3 regions of the Serratia sp. TSA_105.2 genome follow, and region 2 is predicted to be linked to each of the others. Evidence: predicted binding sites of a transcription regulator. Region 2 holds the regulator's gene; each other region holds the start of a gene.
What was found. The regulator Fur, encoded in region 2, represses iron uptake genes when iron is present. The targets are predictions, from matches to a motif close to ATAATAATGAGAACNACTATCAA.
Positions count from the first base shown of each region.

Region 1: exbB (tol-pal system-associated acyl-CoA thioesterase) is a predicted target of Fur. The motif match lies at 1,945-1,967, and genes of this name have one in related genera.
Region 3: fes (enterochelin esterase) is a predicted target of Fur. The motif match lies at 1,985-2,007, and genes of this name have one in related genera.

Region 1 is NZ_JBQZFT010000001.1:292,845-296,863, forward strand. Features, by position in the region: gene ACUTSC_RS01285 (DedA family protein) at 1-267, opposite strand, end outside; gene metC (cystathionine beta-lyase) at 413-1,609, opposite strand; gene exbB (tol-pal system-associated acyl-CoA thioesterase) at 2,041-3,021, shown strand; gene exbD (TonB system transport protein ExbD) at 3,025-3,447, shown strand; gene ACUTSC_RS01305 (substrate-binding domain-containing protein) at 3,503-4,019, opposite strand, start outside.
Region 2 is NZ_JBQZFT010000002.1:618,969-622,987, forward strand. Features, by position in the region: gene ybfF (esterase) at 1-173, shown strand, start outside; gene ybfE (LexA regulated protein) at 430-717, shown strand; gene fldA (flavodoxin FldA) at 982-1,521, shown strand; gene fur (ferric iron uptake transcriptional regulator) at 1,851-2,297, shown strand; gene ACUTSC_RS09385 (family 20 glycosylhydrolase) at 2,542-4,019, opposite strand, start outside.
Region 3 is NZ_JBQZFT010000001.1:555,157-559,175, reverse strand. Features, by position in the region: gene ACUTSC_RS02470 (amino acid adenylation domain-containing protein) at 1-321, opposite strand, end outside; gene ACUTSC_RS02465 (MbtH family NRPS accessory protein) at 373-597, opposite strand; gene fes (enterochelin esterase) at 628-1,935, opposite strand; gene ACUTSC_RS02455 (TonB-dependent siderophore receptor) at 2,134-4,019, shown strand, end outside.

The sequences.
Region 1 (4,019 bases), on a different contig from region 2:
CTGGATATAGCTAAGCCAGCAACCGAGGCCGGCGGCGGCGGTCAGAATCAGCAGGGTGGGGGCAAAGCCCATCACGCCTTTGGCGATCAGTGCGCCCGACAGCAGCAGCAGGCTGTCGCCGGGGAGGAAGGAGGCGGGCAGCAGTCCGTTTTCCAAAAACAGGGTGGTGAAAAGTACGGCGTAAACCACCCAAATTACGCTGGGATCGGCAAGGGCGATAAAGTCCTGCTGCCAAAGCGCATGAATAATCTCTCGTAATACATCCATTTTATGTCCTGTTGCATGCCGGTTGCGCCCGGGGTCACGTTCTCCAGGATGCGGCGGTTACCGTATCTGACAGTTACCCGGTTAGTGTACCGCTAATAGCTTAAGCCGACATTAAACGAGACGAAGAAAATTACCGGAATCCGCCTTAGCGCACGCCGTTGAGGCGATCGAAGCCGGCAGCCAGATCGGCGATCAGGTCTTCGACGTTCTCCAGGCCGATGTGCACACGCACCAGCGTGCCGGAAAAATCGACGCCGCCCGCCGGACGGATCGCTTCCAGCTCTTCCGGCTGGTTGGCCAGGATCAGCGACTCGAAGCCGCCCCAGGAGTAGGCCATGCTGAAGTGGCTGAAGTTGTCCAGGTAGGCGGCCAGCTGCGCATCGTCCAGCCGCTCTTTCAGCACGAAAGAGAACAGCCCGTTGCAGCCGCTGAAGTCGCGGCGGTAGAACTCGTGGCCCTTGCAGCTGGGCAGGGCCGGGTGATTGACCGTCGCCACCTCCGGCCGTTCGGCCAGCCAGTTGGCGACCTCAATGCTGCTGCGCTCGTGCTGCTTCAGGCGCACGCTCAGGGTGCGCAGGCCGCGGCTCGCCATATAGGCGGTGTCGGCATCCACCATCTGCCCCATCAGATAGGAGTACTCGCGCAGTTGATCCCAACAGCGCGCGTTGGCGACGGCGGTGCCGAGCATGTAATCGGAATGGCCAATCAGGTATTTGGTGCCGGCCTGAATAGAAATGTCGATGTCGAAATCCAACGCCTTGAACAGCACGCCCGCCGCCCAGGTATTGTCGATCATGATCACCACCTCCGGCGCCACGGCGCGAATGGCCTGCACCATCGCCGGAATGTCCTGCACTTCCAGGGTGATGGAGCCGGGGGATTCCAGGAACACCACGCGGGTATTGGGCTGGATAAGATTGGCGATGTCGGCGCCGATCAGCGGATCGAAATAGGTGGTGCTGACGTTCATGCGGCCGAGGATGTGGGAGCAGAAATCCTGGGTCGGTTCGTACGCCGAACCGGTGACCAGCAGGTGATCGCCGGCGCCGACGAACGACAGGATCGCATTGGCCACCGCCGCTGCGCCGCAAGGGTACAGCACGCAGCCGGCGCCGCCCTCCAGTTCCACCATCGCATCCTGCAGGGCGAAGTGGGTCAGCGTGCCGCGTCGGCCGTAAAACAGCTCGCCGTGGGCGCGTTGCGCGGTGGCGTGCTTTTTGGCGGCGACGGAGTCGAAGACCAAAGAAGAGGCGCGTTGCGTGACGGGATTGACGGAGCCCTGGGTGTAGCGTTTGCCGCGGCCGGCGCCGATCAGCGTGGTTTCGATGTGTTTTGACGTCATGGTACCTGGCTCACCTTTGGTTGCTCTGCACGTGCCCGTTTGCGATAGCCCTTACGTTAGCATGAGTTAATATAGCCATCCAGACGTTTTAACTTCCAGATACAGAAACGGCTATTATTGGCTGCCAGGCGCGCCTTTCTCGCCTCATCCTTCTGCCCTGGTGCGAGAGAGAAGCCCATTCCTCGGTCAAGACGCCGTTCGGCAGCGTGGCGTTGTTGCGTCGTTGTGGGAGAAAAGTAACGAAATAACCCTATAAAAGGGGCGTTTGGCGGTGAACGGGCGCGGATTGGCGCTTTGCGGCGGGGTTGGCTAAAATTTTCTCGTTTATTTGGTAAATAATAATGAGAACTACTATCAATCCCCGGTTGGTTTGATATGATCGCACGCTGAATTATTCCTTAATTTTGATCGGTAATGGGTGGAGGCACAGCGTGAAAACGGCTGGCAAGAATTTAAATCAAGGATCGTTCGGCCAGGGCCGGGCGCAGTGGGGCAAGGCCTTTGGCCGCAGCCTGATGGCTTCTATGGTGCTGGTTGTGGGGCTGGCCGGCAGCGCGCAGGCAGCGCCGGCGGCCAATCCGGCCGTTACCGAAAGCGTTGCGCCGACCACCGCGCCTGCACCTGCTGCAGCCGCCGCGCCGGAGAGCATCACGCCGGTGAACCCGGCACCGACGATCCAGCCACCGGAAACCCGCGGCATGGACCTGTCCATTTGGGGTATGTACCAGCACGCCGACGCGGTGGTGAAAGCGGTGATGATCGGCCTGGTGCTGGCGTCTATCGTGACCTGGACCATTCTGTTCGCCAAAGGCAGCGAACTGCTGCGTGCCAAACGTCGTCTGCGCCGCGAGCAGTTGGCGCTGGCCGAAGCGCGCTCGCTGGATGAGGCTTCCGAACTGGCGCAAAACTTCTCCCCGGAGAGCGTCAGTGCGGTACTGCTGAACGATGCGCAAAATGAGCTGGAGCTGTCTGCGGAATCCAACGACAACAACGGCATCAAGGAACGCACCGGTTTCCGCCTCGAGCGCCGCGTGGCGGCCTACAGCCGCAACATGGGCCGCGGCAACGGCTTCCTGGCCACCATCGGCGCCATCTCGCCGTTCGTCGGCCTGTTCGGTACCGTCTGGGGCATCATGAACAGCTTTATCGGCATCGCCCATTCGCAGACCACCAACCTGGCGGTCGTGGCGCCGGGCATCGCAGAGGCGCTGCTGGCGACTGCGATGGGCCTGGTGGCGGCGATCCCAGCAGTCGTTATCTACAACATCTTCGCCCGCGTCATCAGCGGCCATCGCGCCCAGGTAGGCGACGTGGCAGCGCAGGTCTTGCTGCTGCAGGGCCGCGATCTGGATCTGGCCGCAACGGCGGAAGCCAAGCGCTCACAGCACGCACACCAACTGCGGGCGGGGTGAGTCATGGCGATGCGCTTAAATGAAGATCTGGACGACAGCGGCGAACTGCATGAAATCAACGTGACGCCGTTTATCGACGTCATGTTGGTGCTGTTGATCATCTTTATGGTGGCCGCGCCGTTGGCAACGGTAGATATTCGCGTCGATCTGCCGGCTTCTTCCGCCAAACCGCAGCCGCGGCCGGAGAAACCGGTGTTCCTGTCGGTGAAGGCCGACAAGCAGCTCTACGTTGGCGATCAGCCGGTGAATGCCGATCAGCTGACTTCGGTGCTGGATCAACGCACTCAGGCGAACAAAGAAACCACCATCTTCTTCCAGGCGGACAAGAGCGTGGACTATGAAACGCTGATGAGCGTGATGGACACCCTGCGTAAAGCCGGTTACCTGAAAGTGGGGCTGGTGGGCATGGAAGGCGCCGCCAAGTAGCGGCAGCAACACGATAAAGGGCGCTCAGGCGCCCTTTTTTATTGATTCAGAGACATCACTCCCCGGACAACAACGCCCGGGAACCGGCATGGCGCCAGTGGATGCGGCCCGGCAGATAAAGCGCATGCTGTTCCAGCGGCCGCTCGTCGATGAGCGCGGTGACCTGGCTGAAGCTATGTTGCGCCAGCGCCCGGCAGTCCTGAGCGACCGTGTCTATCTTCAGCGTCATGCAATCGAACAGGTAGTGATCGTCGAAGCTGCACAGGTGGATGTCGCTCTCCATCAGCTGATGCTGCGTCAGATAACGCAATACCCCTTCCAACAGGCCGCAGGCGGCGGTAAACAGCGCTTTGGGCGGACGCCCCAGCTGTGCGCACAGCTGAGCGAACATCTCGTAACCTGAGCTGGGGTGGTAGCTGCCGTTGATGATCCATTCCGGTTTGCACGTCACGCCGGCGCGCTCCAGGCCAAGCTGGAAGCCGGCCAGCCGATCGCGGGTCGGTGAAATGCGCGGCTGCCCGCCGAGAAAATAGATCTCATCCGGATGTTGGCGCGCGACCTTTTCCACCAGG
Region 2 (4,019 bases):
TGTTCATTCGCGGCGGCCTGTCGCCGTACGTGCAGGACAGTTACCGTGCAGACATCGCGCGCCAGTTCCCGCAGGCCCGCGCGCACGTCGTTGCCGGCACCGGCCATTGGGTGCACGCCGAAAAGCCGGAGGCGGTGCTGCGCGCCATCCACCGTTTTCTCGACGAAGCCTGAAAAGTGCGCTCACCTGGCGAAAAAACGCGCTAAAGATAACGGCTTAGCGCGTTTAGCCCGCAGTTAGGCATTGTCGCCGCTCCATCTGCTGGGGTAATATGGCGCGCTATAATTTTGCCGCCGCGCCAGCGCGTTCGCGAACGCCGGTTCGGGGGTGAATTTGGGTTAGGGTTTATTGGCCCGAAGTGTGTTAACCGATGCCTCCGGAAGCGTGCGAGCGCTTTTTGATGCAAACTCCCTTGCAGTACCGCTACCTATGGCAAAAGAACAAACGGATCGCACGACGCTGGATCTGTTCGCAGATGAACGCCGTCCGGGGCGCCCGAAAACCAACCCGCTTTCCCGCGATGAACAGCTTAGAATCAATAAGCGCAATCAGTTACGGCGCGATAAAGTGCGTGGATTGCGGCGCGTAGAGCTGAAAATCAACGCGGATGCGGTGGACGCCCTGAACAAACTGGCGGAACAGCGCAACATCAGCCGCAGCGAACTCATCGAGCAGATGCTGTTGGCACAACTGGCGGAAGAACAGCCGGAACATTGATCTCTTCGGCCGCACGCGCGGCGCGGCGTTAAGGACAACGCCGGATCGACCACGCTTTTCTTCATTCTCCGGCATCGCATAAATGCGATAAAACCCCGGCGCCACTTTCTGGCATGATACGCATTTACCGGTAAGAGACTGCGCCTGTCGGCGCCCGCCCCGGAGGCGAAAGGCTCTTGCCATGGCATCATTTTAATCGGCGTCAGCGGCGGCAGTGCCGGCGTCGAGTAATGCAATTACTTGAATTTAAAGGTTATACGCGATATGGCTACTGTAGGCATTTTCTTTGGCAGCGACACTGGCAATACCGAAAACATTGCCAAAATGATCCAGAAAATTCTCCAGAAACAGTTTGGCGACGACGTCTCTGAAGTGCATGACATCGCTAAAAGCAGCAAAGAAGACCTGGAAGGGTTCGATATCCTGCTGCTGGGTATCCCGACCTGGTATTACGGTGAAGCGCAGTGTGACTGGGATGATTTCTTCCCGACGCTGGAAGAAGTCGACTTCAACGGCAAACTGGTGGCGCTGTTCGGCTGCGGCGACCAGGAAGACTACGCGGAATACTTCTGTGACGCGATGGGCACCATTCGCGACATCATCGAACCGCGCGGCGCGGCCATCGTGGGCCACTGGCCGACCAAAGGCTACCACTTCGAGGCCTCCAAAGGCCTGGCGGACGACGACCACTTCATCGGTTTGGCGATCGACGAAGACCGTCAGCCGGAGCTGACCAACGAGCGCGTGGACGCTTGGGTCAAACAGATCGTCGAAGAGCTGAGCCTGGCCGATATCGTCGGCTAAGCCCCGGCACTGGCGAAAGGTTGAACAAAGGCCCTGTAAAGTGCATAGTGTGCCCACAGGGCCGTCATCGGCAGCAGGGATTGCTGCGATAGAAGCTACAGATTTGTAACTTCCCACCCCGTCACGGTAGACTGAGATATCGGTTTATCCCATCCATCAAGGCGTTGCATGCAAAACATGCAATAGTGCAATTATATCTTTGTTAACAACCGGCGGTTTCCATTTAGTACAACCGGTTCTATAATGAGACGCATTAACTCTTTGTGCCGACCGATGCCACAGGCGAGTACGCCTCAACTTGATTAGCATAGTAACAGGACTGAATTCGCATGACCGACAACAACATCGCATTGAAGAAGGCCGGCTTAAAAGTCACGCTTCCGCGACTCAAAATCCTGGAAGTACTGCAAAATCCGGAATGCCATCACGTCAGTGCGGAAGATTTGTACAAAAAACTGATTGATATGGGCGAAGAGATCGGGCTGGCAACGGTTTATCGCGTACTGAACCAGTTTGACGATGCGGGCATTGTGACACGTCACAATTTCGAAGGCGGCAAGTCCGTGTTCGAGCTGACCCAACAGCATCACCACGATCATCTTATTTGCCTGGACTGCGGCAAAGTGATCGAATTCAGCGACGAATCCATCGAAGTGCGCCAGCGTGATATCGCCAAGCAACACGGCATCAAGCTCACCAACCACAGCCTGTATCTGTACGGCCACTGCGAAACCGGTGACTGCCGCGAAGACGAAACGCTGCACGACAAGAAATAAGCCTGACCGGCTATGAAAAACCGCCTCACACCGAGGCGGTTTTTTTATGCCCGCTGTGCAGCAGACAAAAAAATCCCCGGACAGGCCGGGGAAAATCATGTCATGAAATATCACAATTGCAGCGGCACAGCGACTCCACGTACTACTCTCACTACAACGTCCGCCCTACGCCGACACGCGCGGGCGAACGCATTCCCCCTTCGTTATACGGCCGCCGCCAGGGCAGCAGGCCATTGCACCGGGCCTAGACCTTCTCGGCGCGGCTGTAGCGTTTGCCGTCCGGGCTGACCGAACGCACCTGCACTTCACCGGAGATCGCCGGCTTGGCCTTGGCGTCATAGCGCTGCCACTGCTTGCCGCCGTCGGTGGAGTACTCGATGCCCAACCCCGGCAGCGCGATATTCGCCTCCAGCTTGCCGCCCGCTACGCGTGCGCCCGGCACCGGCAGACGATAAGCGACGCCGCCCTTGTCCAGCTTGGCCAGTTCACGCTGCCCCAGGATATTGGCGAAGCGCAGCCAGTCTTTCTCCAGCGTCTTGGTATCGACAAAGTGGGTTTCCCCGCCTTTGTATTCGCGGCCGGCGCGATAGTCCTGCTCCCAACCGGCGCGGTGCCAGGCGCGTTCAGCCACTGACAGCGCGCGTGGGAAGATCATGTATTCCATCTGCGGATCGGTGCGCTGGGTTTCGCTCCACAGCTGAGCGGACAGCCCGTAGGCACCCGGCCACGGCTTGTCGCTCTTGGCGTTGAAGTGGTTGCCGTCGCGGTCGACCGAGGTTTCCGCGTTCTGTGGCATGTTGTCCGGCGCGAAGCTGAACACCTTGCGCTCGTCGCTGAAGCGGGTGCCCCAGTAGTAACCGCGCTCGTCCGGGTTCACCTCGTAAGGGAAGTCCATATAGACGTAGTCCGGGTTGGAAACCACCACTTCATACCCTTTGTTGGCCCAGTCGTTGACGCTATCGAAACCGCCCCAGTACAGGGTATCCCAGAAGTTGACGCCCACGCGCGAGGTGGCGAACGCCTTCGCGTTCTCGGCGTCTTTCAGGCCATCCTGCCAGGCCTGCATTCTGTCGATGCCATGCGCCTTCACCAGCTTGCTGACCTCTTGGCCAAAGTAGCTCGGCAGATGCTCCATGTCGGCCACCTTGCCTTCTTTGATCATCGTCTGGCACACCTGCGACTTGGCCCACGGCTTGTCTTCGTTGCTCTGATCGATGATGCCTTTGCCCGGCTCCGGTTTCGCCTTGTCGGTGTAGCCGGCACCCAGGCGAATGTTTTTCGCTTCGTCGCCGCCGAAGTGCCAGGTCTTGATCGGCTGGCCGGCCTCTTTATGCATCTGGGCGATCTCGCCGATCACCTTGTCGACAAAGCGCTGGGAAGAATCCAGGCACGGGTTCAGGTAGCTCTGGCGGTTAAAGAACTGTACGGAGGTGGTGTTGGAGGTATCGGTCGGATCCACCAGGCGGAATTCGTTGGCCTCCTGCTCTTTGCCGGCGGCATGCAGCTTTTTATAGCGCGCTTCCATCGAGACCACCGCGGCGCGGGCGTGTGCCGGCATGTCGATCTCCGGGATCACTTCAATCTGGCGCGCCTGGGCGTATTTGATGATGTCAATATAGTCCTGACGGCTGAAGAAGCCACCGTAGACGTCCGGCCCCTGGCCGTACTGCGGCAGCAGGCAGGTGGTTTCGCTCAGATCGTGGCAGCGCTGGCCACCGACCT
Region 3 (4,019 bases), on a different contig from region 2:
CGGCCGCGCGCTGAAATCGAGCCACTCCGGCGCCTGCACGCGTGCGGGGTCGGCTATCAGCGGCAAACGCTGCACCGGCTGGCCGTCCTGCGCCTCAAAGAACCGCGCCTGAACCGTATCCGCTTCGGCCAGCCCTTGACGGATGGCGCGCTCCAGCGCCGAGCGGTCGATAGCGCCGTGCAGTTCGGTGTAGTGCGCCACGGCGAAGCCGTTGCGCCGCAGCGCGATTTGGTCGGCGATCCAGATCCCCGGTTGCGCTGCAACCAGCGGATACTCCCGATACTCGACCTGAGTATCCGGCAAAGAAAGCGTTTCTGACATGGTGTCTGTCCTTTTCCTCAAACGGAATGTATCGATGTGGCTGCCTGGCGCTTAACGCGCCGCATCCGCCGCTTTCAGCGCCGCCGGCCGCATGTCCTGCCAGTGCGTTTCGATGTAGTCGATGCATTCGCCGCGCGACGCCGGCCCCATCAGCACGCGCCACCCCTGCGGCGTCTCGGCAAACTGCGGCCACAGCGAATACTGCTGCTGCGCGTTGACCAGCACGGAGAAACGGAGGCTTTCGTCATCGAACGGGTTTTGTTGTTCCTGAGTCATTTGCATTACCTGTCTGTCAAAATGTGTGGGTTATTTCATCGCGGAAAGCAGCTGGCGCACGCCGTCCACCAAGCCGCCGCGCCAGCAGAGCGCATCGTGCCCGCCGGAAAACACGCGGTATTCGGCACGGTGCCCCGCCGCCGTCAGCGCCTGATGCATCTGGCGATTGACGAATTCGATGTCCGCCTCCCGATCGCCGGCTTGCTGAATCACGGTGAGCGTGGGCGCCGCCGCGTCGCGTTGCCGAACCTGGCGTATCAGCCAGCCTTCCTCCAGTTCGTGGCGTTTTTCGAACTGGGTAACGAATTGCACCGTGGGCCACCAGAAGGAACCGGACTGGCTCAGCACGTGGCCGAAACGTTCCGGCCAGTGCACACCAGCATATAACGCTGCCAGCCCGCCGTAGCTTTGGCCGGCGACGACGGTGCGCGCCCCTTCCTCGCTGAACGCTTCGCGCTTCTGCGCCTGCGGCAGCAGCTCTTCGATGATTGCCTGCCAGAAGGCGGCGTTGCAGGGCAGCTCGTTTTCCCGGTGTTCACCGTCGATCGCATCGATCAGCAGCCAGCACGCGGGCGGCAGGTGCCCTCTTGCGGTTTCGTGCTCGATCACCGGCAACAGCGCGTGCCTTTCGATCCAGTTTTGGCCATCGAGCAGTAGCACCAGCGGGCGATTCGCTTTCACCGCCGCGTCGCCGCTGGCATACAGCCAAACGCGCCGCTGGTTATCCAGACGTTCGCTGCGCCACTGAAAAAGCTGTAGCCGCGCCTCGTCCAATGGCCGATTGGCGGCCTGCCAGGCGCTTTGATCGTCGGCATCCGGCCCTTGCGCCAGGGAAACCGGCCGCGGGCGATGAGACGGCCCCAGCGAGAGGCGATTCAGCGGATCGGCGATCGCCAACGGGAACAGCGATACCCACCAGGCGCGCTGCTGGCGATCGCGCAACGTGTCGTCGTCGCTGAATACGGGGGGAAGATCCCGGTCGGTAATGGGGATCAGGCTGTAGCTGCCGCGCCAGCGGCGTTCGATAACGGCGGCGCCGTACCAAACGTCGGTGCCGGGCAGCCTGGTCAGGCTGCTGGGGGACGTGCTGTGGTGATCGGTAATGCCGTTGATATCGGCGTAAACGCGGCGTATCGGCGAGTGCCGTTCATCGCCGGCGGGATCGCGCCATAGCCAGGTCATTTTGACGTGGCGGTCGTCGTGCGGTTCGACGACAGGCGTGCCGTTAGCGGCAACCTTCTGCCACCACGCGGGCTGTCCTGCCGCCTCTTCACGCAGCCACTGCGCCGCCAATCCCTCGCGACCGTTTTCCGGCCTCTTTTCCGGCAAAAACTCCATAGCGCCCCTTACATAACATGAGTGTCTTTTACAAAACCTGACAATCGTATTGATACTCATTATCATTTTCAATACTATTTGTCGGATTTTTACCGTCGTGCACACGGCGTTTCCGCGCCGACGGGAGAAGACCGCTTGTCGGCATTTAGGGGTTTATCAGGGTGGCATGACACACAACGCAGGTATGCAGGAGAGATAATGAAGATTAAAAACAAAGGGATAGTAAACGCGAACGCAGAGGCGATGTCCGCCAAGCGTCTGTTGCTGGGATCGGCGCTGGCTTTATTGCCCTTGGCGCAACACGCGTCCGCCGCAGCGGACGAGACGATTTTGGTGACCGCCGACGCGCAAAACAACGTGACCGCGCCGGTCAAAGGGATCGTCGCCAAAGAGAGCGCCGCCGGCACCAAGACCGCCGCCCCTCTGCGCAAAACCCCGCAGTCCATCTCGGTGGTCACGCGCGAGCAGATGAACGACCAGGAGCCGGCGTCGGTCGCCGACGCGCTGAACTACACCAGTGGGGTGATCACCACCTACCGCGGCAACTCCAACCGCAATGACGAAGTGATCAGCCGCGGCTTCCGCTATGCGCCCAAGCTGCTCGACGGCCTGCACTTTGGCCTCTCGAGCCAAAACGGCGGCGCCGGGCAGATCGATCCCTGGCTGCTGGAGCGCGTGGAGATGGTGCACGGCCCGGCCGGCGTGCTGTACGGCCAGGTCAGCCCCGGCGGCGTGGTGGTGATGACCAGTAAACGCCCTACCGCCCAGAGCATTCACGAAGTCAAATTCAGCACCGGCAACCGCCATCTGGCGGAAACGGCGTTCGATTTCGGCGGCAAACTCAACGACGACAACACCCTGTTCTATCGCCTGAACGGTATCGCCAGAACCGAGCATGAGTTTGTCAAAGACAGCAAGCAGCAACGGGTGGCCATCGCGCCGGCCTTCACCTGGCTGCCGAATGAAGACACCAGCTTTACGCTGCTGACCAGCTACCAGAACGATCCGAAAGCCGGATCGCGCAACTTCCTGCCGCGCGCCGGCACGCTGTTCCCGACCAGCGCGGGCTATGTGCCCTACGACTTCAACATCAGCGAACCCAGCTTCAACAAGTCGCGGCGCGAGCAGGCGTCGATCGGCTACAGCCTCGAGCATAACTTCAGCGATGCGCTGTCGTTCACCCAGAACCTGCGCTTCACCCACCGCGATGAAGACTATAAATATCTGGTTTATAACGTAAACTCGAAGGTCAACGACCACACCGTCACCCGCATGGCGCAGCATGAAACGCAGATGACCAACGAGTTTGGCGTGGATAACCAGCTTAAGGGGTTGTTCGACACCGGCGAGGTGAAGCACACGGTGCTGGGCGGGCTGGATTACCGCTACAGCCATATCGATTCGAAGATGTATCGCGATCGCGGCAACGACTACCCGATCGACTGGGCCAACCCGGTTCGCCCCAGCATCGATGGCAGCACGCTGGCGCTGGCTTCCAGCGACTTGAAGACGCTGAATCAGGTCGGGGTGTATCTGCAGGACCAGCTGGAGTGGAATAACTGGAACCTGCTGCTGTCCGGCCGTCAGGACTGGTCGCAGGTCAACACCCGCGATCGCACCAGCGGCGGTAAAGAGCAGACCTACAACGATGCTCAGTTTACCGGCCGCGCGGGCCTGCTTTACGCCTTCGACAACGGCATTTCACCGTATGTCAGCTACAGCACCTCGTTCGATCCTAACCTGTACCCGAGCGCGCCGGGCGCCGATCCGCTCAAGCCGACCACCGGCAAACAAACCGAGGTGGGCGTGAAATACCAGATCCCGGGCGGCAACACCCTGCTGACCCTCTCCTGGTTCGACATTACCCAGCGCAATGTGGCGTCTTACAACCGTCTCACCTCCGCCTACGAGCAGATCGGTGAGGTGAAATCCAAAGGGATTGAGGCGGAAGTGCACGCTCAGCCGACGCCGGAGATCAAGCTGACCGCCGCCTATACCTACACCGACGTAGTGACCAAAGACTCCAACTCGGCGGACGAAATTGGCCACAGCCCGGCGGGCATCCCTCGCCACGCGGCGTCCGC